3 regions of the Enterobacter pseudoroggenkampii genome follow, and region 1 is predicted to be linked to each of the others. Evidence: predicted binding sites of a transcription regulator. Region 1 holds the regulator's gene; each other region holds the start of a gene.

The links. Region 1 encodes PurR, which represses purine synthesis genes. Its sites were predicted from a motif close to CANGCAAACGTTTGCNTG; they were not measured.
Region 2: the regulator PurR is predicted to act here: its motif matches at 2,833-2,850, upstream of gltS (sodium/glutamate symporter).
Region 3: the regulator PurR is predicted to act here: its motif matches at 2,572-2,589, upstream of pyrC (dihydroorotase).

Annotation. Positions count from the first base shown of each region.
Region 1 is NZ_JAPMLV010000001.1:1,101,666-1,106,473, reverse strand. It holds gene sodB (superoxide dismutase [Fe]) at 1-388, shown strand, start outside; gene OTG14_RS05420 (MFS transporter) at 427-1,593, opposite strand; gene cydH (cytochrome bd-I oxidase subunit CydH) at 1,757-1,846, opposite strand; gene purR (HTH-type transcriptional repressor PurR) at 2,144-3,169, shown strand; gene punR (DNA-binding transcriptional activator PunR) at 3,187-4,098, opposite strand; gene punC (purine nucleoside transporter PunC) at 4,213-4,808, shown strand, end outside.
Region 2 is NZ_JAPMLV010000003.1:132,893-137,700, reverse strand. It holds gene recG (ATP-dependent DNA helicase RecG) at 1-1,471, shown strand, start outside; gene gltS (sodium/glutamate symporter) at 1,473-2,675, opposite strand; gene xanP (xanthine/proton symporter XanP) at 2,902-4,293, shown strand; gene OTG14_RS16160 (AsmA family protein) at 4,413-4,808, shown strand, end outside.
Region 3 is NZ_JAPMLV010000001.1:877,866-882,673, reverse strand. It holds gene rimJ (ribosomal protein S5-alanine N-acetyltransferase) at 1-397, opposite strand, end outside; gene mdtH (multidrug efflux MFS transporter MdtH) at 634-1,842, shown strand; gene OTG14_RS04275 (lipoprotein) at 1,966-2,526, shown strand; gene pyrC (dihydroorotase) at 2,653-3,699, shown strand; gene dinI (DNA damage-inducible protein I) at 3,774-4,019, shown strand; gene bssS (biofilm formation regulator BssS) at 4,293-4,547, shown strand; gene solA (N-methyl-L-tryptophan oxidase) at 4,664-4,808, shown strand, end outside.

The DNA.
Region 1 (4,808 bases):
CAACAACGCGGCTCAGGTGTGGAACCACACCTTCTACTGGCACTGCCTGGCGCCAAACGCCGGTGGCGAACCTGCCGGTGAACTGGCTACCGCTATCAACGCCGCCTTTGGCAGCTTCGCGGATTTCAAAGCGAAATTTACCGATGCAGCCATCAAGAACTTCGGTTCGGGCTGGACGTGGCTGGTTAAAGAGGCGGATGGCAAACTGGCTATCGTGTCCACCTCTAACGCAGGCACTCCGCTGACCACCAGCGCTAAGCCGCTGATGACCGTGGACGTATGGGAACACGCTTACTACATTGATTACCGCAACGCGCGCCCGAACTACCTGGAGCACTTCTGGGCACTGGTTAACTGGGACTTTGTGGCGAAGAACTTCGCCGCGTAAGAGACACGCAGAAGGGTTCGCCCTTCTGCGTTTTTGGTTTATTCCGCAGCGCAGGCTGCTTCAGGCTGTTTACGACCCGACATCATCACCAGCAGCAGGCCGAGCGCGGCAATAATCGCCCCCATCACCGGCACAAAGCTGTACCCCAGTCCCCCTGAAATCACGACCCCACCGGCCGCCGCACCGAGCGCATTGCCCAGGTTGAAGGCGCCGATGTTGACCGACGATGAGAGGCCCGGCGCTTCATGCGCAACACGCATCACGCGCATCTGCAGCGGCGGCACCACGGCAAAGGTGGCGGCTCCCCAGACGACCATCGCGATCGCGGCGCCAAACTCATTACGCGCCAGCCACGGAATGGCAATCATGATGACAATCAGCAGGGTTAAGAAGCCCTTCAGCGTGCCGCTTACGGAACGGTCGGCAAATTTCCCACCGAGATAGTTGCCAATCGAGAAGCCCACGCCAATCAGTACCAGCATCGCGGTCACAAAGAGAGGCGTTGCGTGGGTGATGTCATGCAATACCGGTGAAATATAGGTGTAGAGGGTAAACATCGCCCCTGCCCCCAGCACGGTGGTGAGCAGCGCGGAGAGCACCTGCGGGCGCACCAGCACCGACAGCTCTCTGCGCACGTCAGGACGTTCACCCGCGCTGCCTTTCGGCAGGGAGAAGAACAGCGCCACCATCGCGACCACGCCCAGTCCAGCCGTCGCCAGGAATGACATCCGCCAGCCAATAACCTCGCCCAACCAGGTTGCCGCAGGCACCCCGCCAATGTTGGCAATCGTTAGCCCCATAAACATGGTGGCTACGGCGCTGGCCTGCTTATGTTTTGGCACCACGCTGGCAGCCACGACCGATCCCAGCCCGAAGAACGCGCCGTGGTTAAGGCTGGTCAGAATACGCGACAACATCAGCGTGGTGTAGTCCGGCGCAATGGCCGAAAGCACGTTGCCCAGGGTGAAAATCGCCATCAGGAAAATCAGCGCATTGCGGCGCGCGCGGTGCGAAAGGAGAAGCGTCATCAGCGGCGCCCCCACCATCACGCCGATAGCATAGGCGCTGATTAACATCCCTGCCGCAGGGATCGAGACATCCACGCCGCGGGCGATGACGGGCAGTAACCCCATCGGGGAGAATTCAGTAGTGCCAATCCCAAAAGCGCCAATCGCCAGGGCCAGCAGGGGAAAATTGATTTTCATGCGTCAACTCCGGATGCCGTGTCATGTGGTGACACAGAACAAAGAAGCGGAAAGCATGACATCAATCACAAAAAATGAGAAGTTAACAAAATGGCAAAAGATTTTTGCCAGAGAAGTAACAATCGGGTCGATCGGGAGGGAGAAGGCTCTCCCTCCACGTAAATCAGTGCAGCGCAGCCGTCAGACCGGCCGCGACAATCAGAGCCAGCACAATAACGGTGGTGAACAGCGAAAACTTCAGATCGGAACTCATCAATTTTTCTCCTTTTAATCCCCCCACGAAAAGTGAGCCTGCTCATTTTTGCATAATTTACGTCAAAAATCTTCCTGGATTTAGGCTGATAAACACTTTACCTCTTCCCCTTTTCATCAAGATAGGACAAAATTCCACGCTAAATTTATTAGCGTACCGGCCATTGACCCCCTCCTGACGTCCCGTGTCGTTTTCCCGGCGTGCCGCAATTCAAGATTGCGTGATAAGGGTGAGAGAAGGCAAACGTTTACCTTCAAGTTTTTCAGGAGTTTAGGATATGGTCTGGAGTGACATTTAATGGCAACAATTAAAGACGTAGCAAAACGCGCAAACGTTTCCACTACAACCGTATCACATGTAATTAACAAAACCCGCTTTGTGGCGGAAGAGACGCGCAACGCCGTCTGGGCAGCGATCAAAGAGCTGCACTATTCGCCAAGTGCGGTTGCGCGCAGCCTCAAGGTTAATCACACCAAGTCCATTGGATTGCTGGCCACCAGCAGTGAAGCGGCCTATTTTGCCGAGATCATTGAAGCGGTTGAGAAAAACTGCTTCCAGAAAGGTTATACCCTGATTCTGGGCAACGCGTGGAACAGCATTGAAAAACAGCGCGCCTACCTGTCGATGATGGCGCAAAAGCGCGTTGATGGCCTGCTGGTAATGTGTTCCGAGTACCCGGAATCCGTGCTGTCGATGCTCGAAGAGTATCGCCATATTCCCATGGTGGTCATGGACTGGGGTGAAGCGCGCGCGGATTTCACTGATTCCGTTATCGATAATGCCTTTGAAGGCGGCTATATGGCCGGTCGTTATCTGATCGAACGCGGTCACCGCGAGATTGGCGTGATCCCCGGTCCGCTGGAGCGCAACACCGGCGCGGGCCGTCTGGCCGGTTTTATGAAAGCGATGGAAGAAGCGCTGATCAACGTGCCGGAAAACTGGATTGTGCAGGGCGACTTTGAGCCGGAGTCGGGCTACCGCGCAATGCAGCAGATCGTCTCCCAGCCACACCGTCCGACCGCCGTTTTCTGCGGGGGTGACATCATGGCTATGGGCGCGCTCTGCGCTGCCGACGAGCTGGGTCTGCGCGTACCGCAGGATATTTCCGTGATCGGGTATGACAACGTGCGTAACGCGCGTTTCTTCACGCCAGCGTTGACCACCATTCACCAGCCGAAAGATTCGCTGGGCGAAACGGCCTTCAATATGCTGATGGACAGGATCGTCAACAAACGTGAAGAGTCGCAGTCCATTGAAGTTCACCCGCGTCTTATCGAACGCCGTTCCGTTGCGGACGGTCCGTTCCGCGACTACCGTCGTTAATCGCTTTACGGGGCCAGCTATGCTGGCTCCCGTAACCATTCCCGGTTTAGCGTTTCGCTGTCTCCCAGATAATCCAGCAGCCAGGCCATCGCAGGCGAGACATCACTTTGCTGCCAGGTCAGGCAGCAGGCCGCATCCGGGAACGGATTCTCCAGCGTCAGCTCAACCCACTCTCCGGTATCGATGCGCGGACGCGCGAAATGAACGGGCACCATCGCGACGCACAGTCCGGCGCTGAGGCACGTCGCCGACGATTCCCAGTCAGGGGCCACCACCCGCCGCTGGTTGTCCAGAAGCCAGGTGATACGCTTAGGCAATGAACGGGAGGTATCCTCCAGCACCAGCGACGGCCAGTTGCGTAGCGTATCATCGCTGAGCGGCCCCTCCATCGCCGCCAGCGGATGATCGCTTGCCACCACGCACTTCCAGCTCAGCATCCCCATATCGCGAAAGGCGTAACGTCCCCCGACCGGGATCGCCTGCGTGGCCCCGATTGCCATCTCTGCCCTGCCGTCCGCCAGCGCATCCCAGACGCCGTTGAACACCTCCTGCGAGACCCGCAGCTCGACATCTGAAAAATGACGATAGAAATCGACGATCATCTGCCGGGTACGTTCCGGCTTAACGATGTTATCCACCGCGATGGAAAGATGCCCCCGCCAGCCGTTAGCGATCTGCTGACACTGTTCGCGGGTGATCTGCATTTTTTTGATAACAGAACGCCCTTCCTTCAAAAACCACGCCCCTGCGGGCGTTAATTCCACATCACGATGGCGCCGCTCAAACAGCGGAACCGCCAGCCACTCCTCCAACTGACGCACCGTGTAGCTGATGGCCGAAGGGACGCGGTGCAGCTCCTGCGCTGCACCGCTAAAGCTGCCGTTACGCGCGACAGCATCGACCACTTCAAGAGAATAATCTGACCACATTTTCTGCCTGCAAAAAATTTGAATGCACCCGCCAAATATTAGCGTTTCACAAGCGGCTTTGCACTCCCTACACTCTGCGCCAACGTACACCTGCCTCCTCAGGAGAATAAGAGAATGCAACCCAGGAAAGGATTTTTAGTCTGGCTCGGCGGCTTAAGCGTGCTGGGCTTTTTGGCCACCGACATGTACCTGCCCGCGTTTGCCGCGATGCAGGAAGACCTGCAAACCCCTGCGGCGGCCATCAGCGCCAGCCTGAGCCTGTTCCTTGCCGGTTTCGCTTTCGCGCAGCTCCTGTGGGGACCGCTCTCGGATCGCTTTGGTCGTAAACCGGTACTGCTGCTGGGTCTGGCCATTTTTGCCGTGGGCTGCCTGGGGATGCTGTGGGTGCGCGATGCCACCTGGCTGCTGGTGTTGCGCTTTATTCAGGCCGTGGGCGTCTGTGCTGCGGCGGTGACCTGGCAGGCGCTGGTGACCGACTACTATCCGGCTAACCGCACAAACCGTATTTTCGCCACCATTATGCCGCTGGTGGGTCTTTCCCCTGCCCTGGCTCCGCTGCTGGGCAGCTGGATCCTCGCGCACTTTGACTGGCAGGCCATTTTTGCCACGCTGTTTGCCATCACGCTGGTACTGATGCTGCCGGCGTTTGCCCTTAAGCCCGCGCATAAAAAAGAGGCGCATGCGGATGCGAAGCCGATTACCTTCACCTC
Region 2 (4,808 bases), on a different contig from region 1:
GCCGCCAACGCTGCAGCTCAGCGACTTAGAAAGCGGCAAACACCCCGCTCAACAGCGTCTTATCCTTGAGGAATTACTGGCCCATAACCTGAGCATGCTGGCGCTCCGCGCCGGCGCGCAGCGTTTCCACGCCCAGCCCTTAAGCCAGAATGATGAACTCAAAGATAAGCTGCTGGCCTCGCTGCCGTTTAAGCCCACCGGCGCGCAGGCGCGCGTCACCGCCGAAATCGAACGCGATATGGCGCTCGACGTGCCGATGATGCGCCTGGTGCAGGGCGACGTGGGTTCCGGCAAAACGCTGGTTGCCGCGCTGGCCGCCCTGCGTGCGATTGCCCACGGCAAGCAGGTCGCGCTGATGGCACCGACCGAACTGCTGGCGGAACAGCACGCCAACAATTTCCGCGCCTGGTTCGCGCCGCTGGGCATTGAAGTGGGCTGGCTTGCCGGGAAGCAAAAAGGCAAAGCGCGCCTTGCGCAACAGGAGGCTATTGCCAGCGGGCAGGTGCAGATGATTGTCGGCACGCACGCCATCTTCCAGGAGCAGGTGCAGTTTAACGGCCTTGCGCTGGTGATTATCGACGAGCAGCACCGCTTCGGCGTGCACCAGCGTCTGGCATTATGGGAGAAAGGCCTGCAGCAGGGCTTCCACCCGCATCAGCTGATCATGACCGCTACGCCGATCCCGCGCACCCTGGCGATGACGGCCTACGCCGATCTGGATACCTCCACCATCGACGAACAGCCGCCGGGCCGTACGCCGGTCACAACGGTCGCCATTCCTGACACGCGCCGCAGTGATATCATCGACCGCGTACGCAACGCCTGCACCCACGAAGGGCGTCAGGCCTACTGGGTTTGTACGCTGATAGAAGAGTCGGAACTGCTGGAAGCGCAGGCTGCCGAAGCCACGTGGGAAGAGCTTAAGCTGGCGCTGCCGGAGCTGAACGTGGGCCTGGTTCATGGACGCATGAAGCCTGCCGAAAAACAGGCGGTGATGCAGTCGTTTAAGCAGGGCGAGCTGCATTTGCTGGTCGCCACGACGGTCATTGAAGTGGGCGTGGACGTCCCGAACTCCAGCCTGATGATCATCGAAAACCCGGAGCGCCTGGGCCTTGCCCAACTCCACCAGCTGCGCGGGCGCGTTGGCCGTGGCGCGGTAGCGTCCCACTGCGTCCTGCTCTACAAAGCCCCGCTCTCAAAAACAGCCCAGATGCGGTTGCAGGTGCTGCGCGACAGCAACGACGGTTTTGTGATTGCGCAAAAAGACCTGGAGATCCGCGGCCCGGGCGAACTGCTGGGCACGCGTCAGACGGGGAACGCGGAATTCAAAGTGGCGGATTTGCTGCGCGACCAGGCTATGATCCCCGAGGTTCAGCGCCTCGCCCGCCATATTCATGAACGCTACCCCGAACAGGCGGCAGCGTTAATTGAGCGCTGGATGCCGGAAACCGAACGCTATTCCAACGCCTGATTCAGGCAAACATCGGCAGCATCAGGTACAGCTTAATCACCAGCGCGTTGACGATATCAATAAAGAACGCCCCGACCATCGGGACCACCAGAAACGCCATGTGCGAAGGCCCGAAGCGTTCGGTGATCGCCTGCATGTTGGCGATAGCCGTTGGGGTAGCCCCCAGACCAAACCCGCAGTGACCCGCCGCCAGCACCGCCGCATCGTAGTTTTTACCCATCATGCGCCAGGTCACGAACATGGCGTACAGCGCCATAAACAGCGCCTGTACCGCCAGAATCGCCACCATCGGCAACGCCAGCGAGGCCAGCTCCCACAGCTTGAGACTCATCAGCGCCATCGCCAGGAACAGTGACAGGCAGACGTTGCCGAGCACCGACACCGCCCGTTCAAACACGCGATAGAAGCCCATCAGCGCCAGGCCGTTGCTCAGGATCACCCCGATAAACAGCACGCAGACAAACGTCGGCAGTTCAAACGCTGAGCCCGCCAGCCATTGCGCAACCACTTTGCCCACGGTCAGGCAGATGGCGATCGTCGCGATGGTTTCAATCAGCACCAGCGAGGTAATACTGCGCCCGACGTCCGGCTTTTCAAACGCGGTCGGCACCAGCTCATCGTCCGGCCTGCCGTCCGGCGTGGTGGAGTGCTTCACCAGATAGCGAGCCACCGGGCCGCCAATCAGGCCACCCAGCACCAGACCAAAGGTCGCGCAGGCCATCGCCACTTCCGTCGCGTTTTCAAACCCGTAGCGCTCGATGAACAGCTTGCTCCATGCGGCCCCGGTACCGTGGCCGCCCGAAAGGGTAATTGACCCCGCCAGCAGCCCCATCAGCGGATCCAGTCCCAGCAGCGTCGCCATCCCGATGCCGATAGCGTTTTGCATCAGCAGCAGCCCCACCACCACAATCAGGAATACGCCGAGCACTTTACCGCCCGCCCGCAGGCTCGCCAGATTGGCGTTCAGGCCGATGGTGGCAAAGAAGGCAAGCATCAGCGGGTCCTTCAGGGACATATCAAAATCGATTTCCCAGCCCATGCTTTTTTTCAGTATCAGCAGGGCCAGCGCCACCAGCAGACCACCGGCGACAGGTTCAGGAATGGTGTATTTCTTCAGAAGGGAAACGCTATGTACCAGCTTACGGCCAAGCAGTAAGACCAGCGTTGCGGCAACAAGTGTCGACAACGTATCGAGATGAATCATAGAAGGCTCCTGTTTTGCGCGTGTTCCATACACACGCGGCGTTATCCTGGGCCGGTTTGCGCTCTTCATGAGCTCCCGGCGCGAAAAAGTGTAATTTTTTTTCCCGATACGTTGTAGAAAACCTGCTCACAGCGGCAGATTTTCTTCCCTTTTTTTGCTGGCAATCGTTTGCTTTTACCATGTGGTCAGATAAAATGCCCGCTTTTCCACCGTGGGATTGCCGCCGATGTCCGTTAACACCATAGAGTCGCCTGATGCGCAACCGATTGCGCAGAAGCAAAATAGCGAACTGATTTACCGCCTTGAAGACCGCCCGCCGCTGCCGCAAACGCTGTTCGCCGCCTGCCAGCATCTTCTGGCGATGTTTGTTGCGGTGATCACCCCGGCGCTGCTGATTTGCCAGGCGCTCGGTTTACCGGCGCAGGACACGCAGCACATTATCAGCATGTCTCTTTTTGCCTCCGGCGTGGCCTCGATTATTCAAATTAAAGCGTGGGGTCCGGTGGGGTCGGGATTATTGTCGATTCAGGGCACCAGCTTTAACTTCGTGGCGCCGCTGATCATGGGCGGTACGGCGCTGAAAACCGGCGGTGCGGATGTCCCGACCATGATGGCGGCGCTGTTCGGCACGCTGATGCTGGCCAGCTGTACGGAGATGGTGATCTCCCGCGTTCTGCATCTGGCTCGCCGCGTTATCACCCCGCTGGTTTCCGGCGTCGTCGTGATGATTATCGGCCTGTCGCTGATTCAGGTGGGCCTTACCTCCATCGGCGGCGGCTATGCCGCAATGAGCGACCACACCTTCGGCGCGCCGAAAAACCTGCTGCTGGCGGGCGTCGTGCTGGCGATCATTATTCTGCTTAACCGTCAGCGTAACCCTTACCTGCGCGTGGCCTCGCTGGTGATCGCCATGGCGGCGGGTTACCTGCTGGCGTGGGCGCTGGGCATGCTGCCGGAGAACACCGCGCCGACCAACAGCGCGCTGATCGTCGTTCCTACGCCGCTGTACTACGGTCTGGGCATTGACTGGGGTCTGCTCCTGCCGCTGATGCTGGTCTTTATGATCACCTCCCTGGAGACCATCGGTGATATCACCGCCACCTCCGACGTCTCCGAGCAGCCGGTGTCCGGCCCGCTGTACATGAAGCGCCTGAAAGGCGGCGTGCTGGCGAATGGCCTGAACTCGTTTGTCTCTGCGGTCTTCAACACCTTCCCGAACTCCTGCTTCGGTCAGAACAACGGCGTGATCCAGCTGACCGGCGTGGCCAGCCGCTACGTTGGCTTCGTGGTGGCGCTGATGCTGATCGTCCTCGGCCTGTTCCCGGCGGTGAGCGGTTTTGTGCAGCACATCCCTGAGCCTGTGCTGGGCGGCGCAACGCTGGTGATGTTCGGGACTATCGCGGCCTCCGGCGTACGTATTGTCTCCCGCGAGCCGCTGAACCGCCGCGCGATCATGATTATCGCTCTGTCGCTGGCCGTCGGTCTGGGCGTTTCCCAGCAGCCGCTGATCCTGCAGTTTGCACCTGACTGGGTGAAAAACCTGCTCTCTTCCGGCATTGCCGCAGGCGGTATCACCGCTATCGTGCTGAACCTCGTTTTCCCGCCTGAGAAAAATTGATTTCTCTCACGGCAGGCAGTCAATGCCTGCCGTGACATCTAATTACACCATTCCCGCCTTGAGGATTGCGCATAAATCGTGCATAACTCCCTTATGTGCGTTTTGCGGGATGGAAGACCATGAAATTTATTGGAAAGCTCCTCATCTATCTTCTGGTAGCCCTGCTCATTGTGATGCTGGCGCTCTACATTCTGCTCCAGACCCGCTGGGGCGCGTCTCAGGTCAGCAGCTGGGTGACGGTGAATACCGATTACGAACTCAGTTTCGACAAGATGAATCACCGCTTTTCGTCGCCTTCCCACATTATTCTGGAAAATGTCATCTTTGGTCGGGATGGTAAACCCGCCACGCTGGTCGCCAAAAAAGTGGATATCGGCCTGAGCAGCCGCCAGGTAACCGATCCGCTGCATATGGACACCATCACCCTGTTCGACGGCACGCTGAATCTCTCGCCGCAGACGGCGCCGCTGCCTTTCCAGGCGGATCGCCTGCAGCTGAATAACATGGCCTTTAAC
Region 3 (4,808 bases), 220 kb from region 1:
GCATATAGCGGATCGCCACCGTTAACGCCTCGTACATCAGCCCCTGCCCCTGCCATTTCTGGCCGATGGAGTAGCCAAGGTAGCAGGCGTGAAACGATCCCCGCACCACGTTTGAAAAATTGGCGATCCCGATAATCTCTTTCTCTTCAGGATCCAGCAGCGCGAAATAAAACGCGCTGCCCTGCTTGTGAAATTCCGTAATCATGCTGAGGCGCGCCTGCCAGCCGGAAGGGTAACAATGGCTCTCATCCCGAACGGGTTCCCAGGGTTTTAAAAACTGGCGATTCTCGGCGTAATAATCCGCCAGACGCCAGGCATCACGCTCATGCACCAGACGAACGACCAGCCTGTCCGTTGTCAGACGCACTTTTGGCACATTACTGCGATAGCCAAACATCGATACCACTCCTTCCCGTCACTTCAGCTTACCCATTAGCTTTACTATACCTGCGCCTGCGCCGTCTGTGAAAACAGTGACATACCATTTTCACCTCTTTTCACACTTTTCGATGAGAACTCTCTATCAAAGCACCCTTTTGATAAAAAAATATTGTCGCGTTCAGGGGTGGGAAAAAACGCGGCGACACCGCAGAATGTTAGCGTGCTCACCATCTTATTTTCCCTGGAGGGAAAATGTCCCGCGTATCACAGGCCAGGAGCCTGGGTAAATATTTCCTGCTCGTCGATAACATGCTGGTCGTGCTCGGCTTTTTTGTCGTTTTCCCGCTGATATCGATTCGCTTTGTCGATCAAATGGGCTGGGCGGCATTAATGGTTGGCATTGCCCTGGGGTTACGCCAGTTTGTCCAGCAGGGCCTGGGGGTCTTTGGCGGGGCCATTGCCGACCGCTTTGGCGCTAAACCGATGATCGTGACCGGTATGCTGCTGCGCGCGGCAGGCTTTGCCACGATGGCGGTCGCTCAGGAGCCGTGGCTGCTCTGGTTCTCCTGTTTCCTCTCCGGTATCGGGGGCACGCTGTTCGATCCGCCCCGCACCGCGCTGGTGGTAAAGCTGATTCGCCCGCAGCACCGCGGCCGCTTCTTCTCGATTCTCATGATGCAGGACAGTGCCGGGGCGGTTGTCGGCGCCCTGCTGGGAAGCTGGCTGCTGCAGTATGACTTCCGTCTGGTCTGTGCGGCTGGCGCGGTACTCTTTATTTTGTGCGCGCTGTTTAATGGCCTGTTCCTGCCCGCCTGGAAACTGTCGACGGTCAAAGCACCTGTCCGGGAAGGGCTTGGCCGCGTCCTGCGCGACAAACGTTTTGTCACCTATGTGCTGACATTGACGGGCTACTACATGCTGGCTGTGCAGGTCATGCTGATGCTGCCGATCATGGTTAACGACATTGCTGGCACGCCTGCTGCCGTTAAATGGATGTACGCCATCGAAGCCTGCCTGTCGTTAACGCTGCTTTATCCGATTGCCCGCTGGAGCGAACGGCGTTTTCGTCTGGAGCATCGCCTGATGGCCGGGCTGTTCCTGATGACGCTGAGCATGATGCCAATCGGCCTGGTGAACTCTCTCCAGCAGCTGTTTACCCTGATTTGCACCTTCTATATAGGGTCGATCATCGCCGAGCCTGCCCGTGAAACGCTGAGCGCCTCCCTTGCGGATGCGCGTGCGCGCGGCAGCTATATGGGTTTCAGCCGGCTGGGGCTGGCGCTTGGCGGCGCATTAGGTTACGCCGGGGGCGGCTGGTTGTTTGATGCCGGCAAAGCGTTAAACCAGCCCGAACTCCCGTGGATGATGCTCGGCGTGGTGGGCTTTATGACGCTTCTTGCCCTGTGGTGGCAGTTCAGCCAGAAACGCAGCGCGAGCGGCATGCTCGAGCCTGGCGCGTAGCCTTTCCCTCGGGCGGGAGTCCCTCCCGCCCCACTTCTCAGTTTTTTCTGCTGGTTTCTGCCCATTCACGCTGACATACTGGCGTAACAGGACAGAAGCGCCGATTTTTCGTTGAGGAACACTATGAAGAAAATTGTCTTTGCCGCTGCATTAGTTGTCAGCGGTCTGCTGGTTGGCTGTAACCAGCTCACGCAATATACCGTCAGTGAACAGGAAATTAATCAGGCGCTGGAAAAACATAACAATTTTTCTAAAGACATTGGCGTGCCGGGGCTGGCGGACGCGCATATCGTGCTCACGAATCTGACCAGCCAGATCGGACGTGAAGAGCCAAACAAAGTCACCCTGGCCGGTGACGCGGATCTTGATATGTCCTCCCTCTTTGGCAATCAGAAAGCCAACATCAAGCTCAAGCTGAAGGCACTTCCCGTGTTCAATAAAGAGAAAGGGGCGATTTTCCTCCAGGAGATGGAAGTCGTCGATGCGCAGGTGTCGCCGGACAAGATGGCGCCGGTTCTGCAAACTCTGATGCCCTATCTCAACCAGTCGCTGCGTAATTATTTCAACCAGCAGCCCGCGTACGTCTTAAGCGAAGATAAAAGCAAGGGTGAAGCTCTGGCGAAAAAATACGCAAAAGGCATAGAGGTTAAGCCAGGTGAAATCATCATTCCTTTCACCGATTAACCTGAAGGGCGCTGCGGCGCCCTTTTTTTTACGGAAAAGTGTGCAAACGAAAACGTTTCCGCTTATGATTTGTGTCCGGCAAAAACAGCCATCCTTATGACTGATTCCTGACAAGCCGGAGCTTCCATGACTGCACAACCCCAGGTTCTTAAAATCCGCCGCCCTGACGACTGGCATATCCATCTGCGTGATGGCGATATGCTGAAAACCGTCGTGCCTTATACCAGCGAAATTTATGGCCGCGCGATTGTCATGCCTAACCTGGTTCCACCAGTCACCACCGTCGATGCCGCGATAGCCTATCGCCAGCGCATCCTGGATGCCGTGCCTGCGGGACACGATTTTACCCCGTTGATGACCTGCTATCTGACCGACTCGCTGGACCCTAACGAAGTGGAGCGTGGGTTTAACGAAGGCGTATTTACGGCGGCGAAACTCTATCCGGCGAATGCCACCACCAACTCCAGCCACGGCGTCACCAGCATTGATGCCATCATGCCGGTTCTGGAGCGCATGCAGAAACTGGGCATGCCGCTGCTGGTCCATGGTGAAGTCACGCATGCCGAAATTGACATCTTTGACCGTGAAGCCCGGTTTATCGAGACCGTGATGGAGCCTCTGCGCCAGCGCCTGCCCGCGCTTAAAGTGGTCTTTGAGCATATCACCACCAAAGACGCGGCAGAGTACGTGCGCGACGGCAACGATCTTATCGCCGCCACCATTACGCCGCAGCACCTGATGTTTAACCGTAACCACATGCTGGTGGGCGGGGTGCGCCCTCACCTGTACTGCCTGCCGATTCTCAAGCGCAATATCCACCAGCAGGCGCTGCGCGAGCTGGTTGCCAGCGGGTTCTCCCGCGCGTTCCTCGGCACCGACTCCGCGCCTCACGCCCGCCACCGTAAAGAGGCAAGCTGCGGCTGCGCAGGCTGCTTCAACGCCCCAACGGCGCTTGCCAGCTACGCGACCGTATTTGAAGAGATGAACGCGCTGGAACATTTCGAAGCGTTCTGCTCCCTTAACGGCCCGCGCTTCTACGGCCTGCCGGTCAACGACAGCTTCATCGAACTGGAGCGTAAAGCGAGCCACGTTGAGGAGTCCATTGCGCTGACGGATGACACGCTGATCCCCTTCCTGGCGGGCGAAACCGTTAACTGGACGGTAAAACGTTAAAAAATCAATGCCCCTTGTTGTCAAACCGATAATATACCTGTATAAATAAACAGTATATTACACAGGGGGCATTTATGCGTATTGAAGTCACCATAGCCAAAACAACTGTTCTGCCTGCCGGCGCGCTTGATGCACTGGCAGGCGAATTATCCCGCCGTATTAACAACACCTTTCCCGACAACGCGGGTGCCGTAACGGTGCGTTACGCCGCGGCGAACAACCTCTCCGTCATTGGTGCGGCGAAAGAAGATAAAGATCGCATCAGCGAAATCCTGCAGGAAACGTGGGAAAGCGCAGACGACTGGTTCATCACGGATTAATACTGCTCCCTCATTGTGTTTTTTTGCCGGGTCGCCCCGGCTTTTTTTGTCTAAAAATACGGTAAGTTCAAATTAATTCGGCATCTTCTTTAAGAATCGTGAACAAGATGGTGTTTTATTGTTCGAACAATCCTAAAAAGCAGAAAAATGTGTTGCCACCTGTTTATTTTTCCCTTCGGAACCCTTATTACTTGGTATACTGAAGATGCTTTCAGAAAAACATGCATTGAACCTCAAAGCCGTTGTCTTCTAACACGCATTAAGGGGGTTATAATGGAAAAGAATAGTGAAGTGATCCAGACCCATCCACTTGTTGGCTGGGATATCAGTACCGTAGATAGCTACGATGCGCTGATGCTGCGTTTGCACTACCAGACCCCGAATCAACTCAACCGTGAAGAAGCGGAAGTTGGACAGACGCTGTGGCTAACAACAGACGTCGCCCGTCAGTTTATTTCTATTTTAGAGGCAGGTATTGCAAAAATAGAATCTGGCGACTATCAGGAAAATGAGTATAAACGGCACTAAGCTTATGCCCACTTTTCTCTCTACAGGCACCCTCGCGGTGCCTTATTTATTTCTCCCTTGTCTAACTCCGCGTTGTTAATTACTCTGCTAACAAAACGTCAGTTTATGAGATGCATATGAGATACGACTTAATCATTATTGGTAGCGGCTCCGTGGGTTCCGCTGCCGGTTATTACGCAACACAGGCAGGTCTGAAGGTCCTGATGATCGATGCCCACCGCCCTCCCCATGCGGAAGGCAGCCATCATGGCGATACCCGCC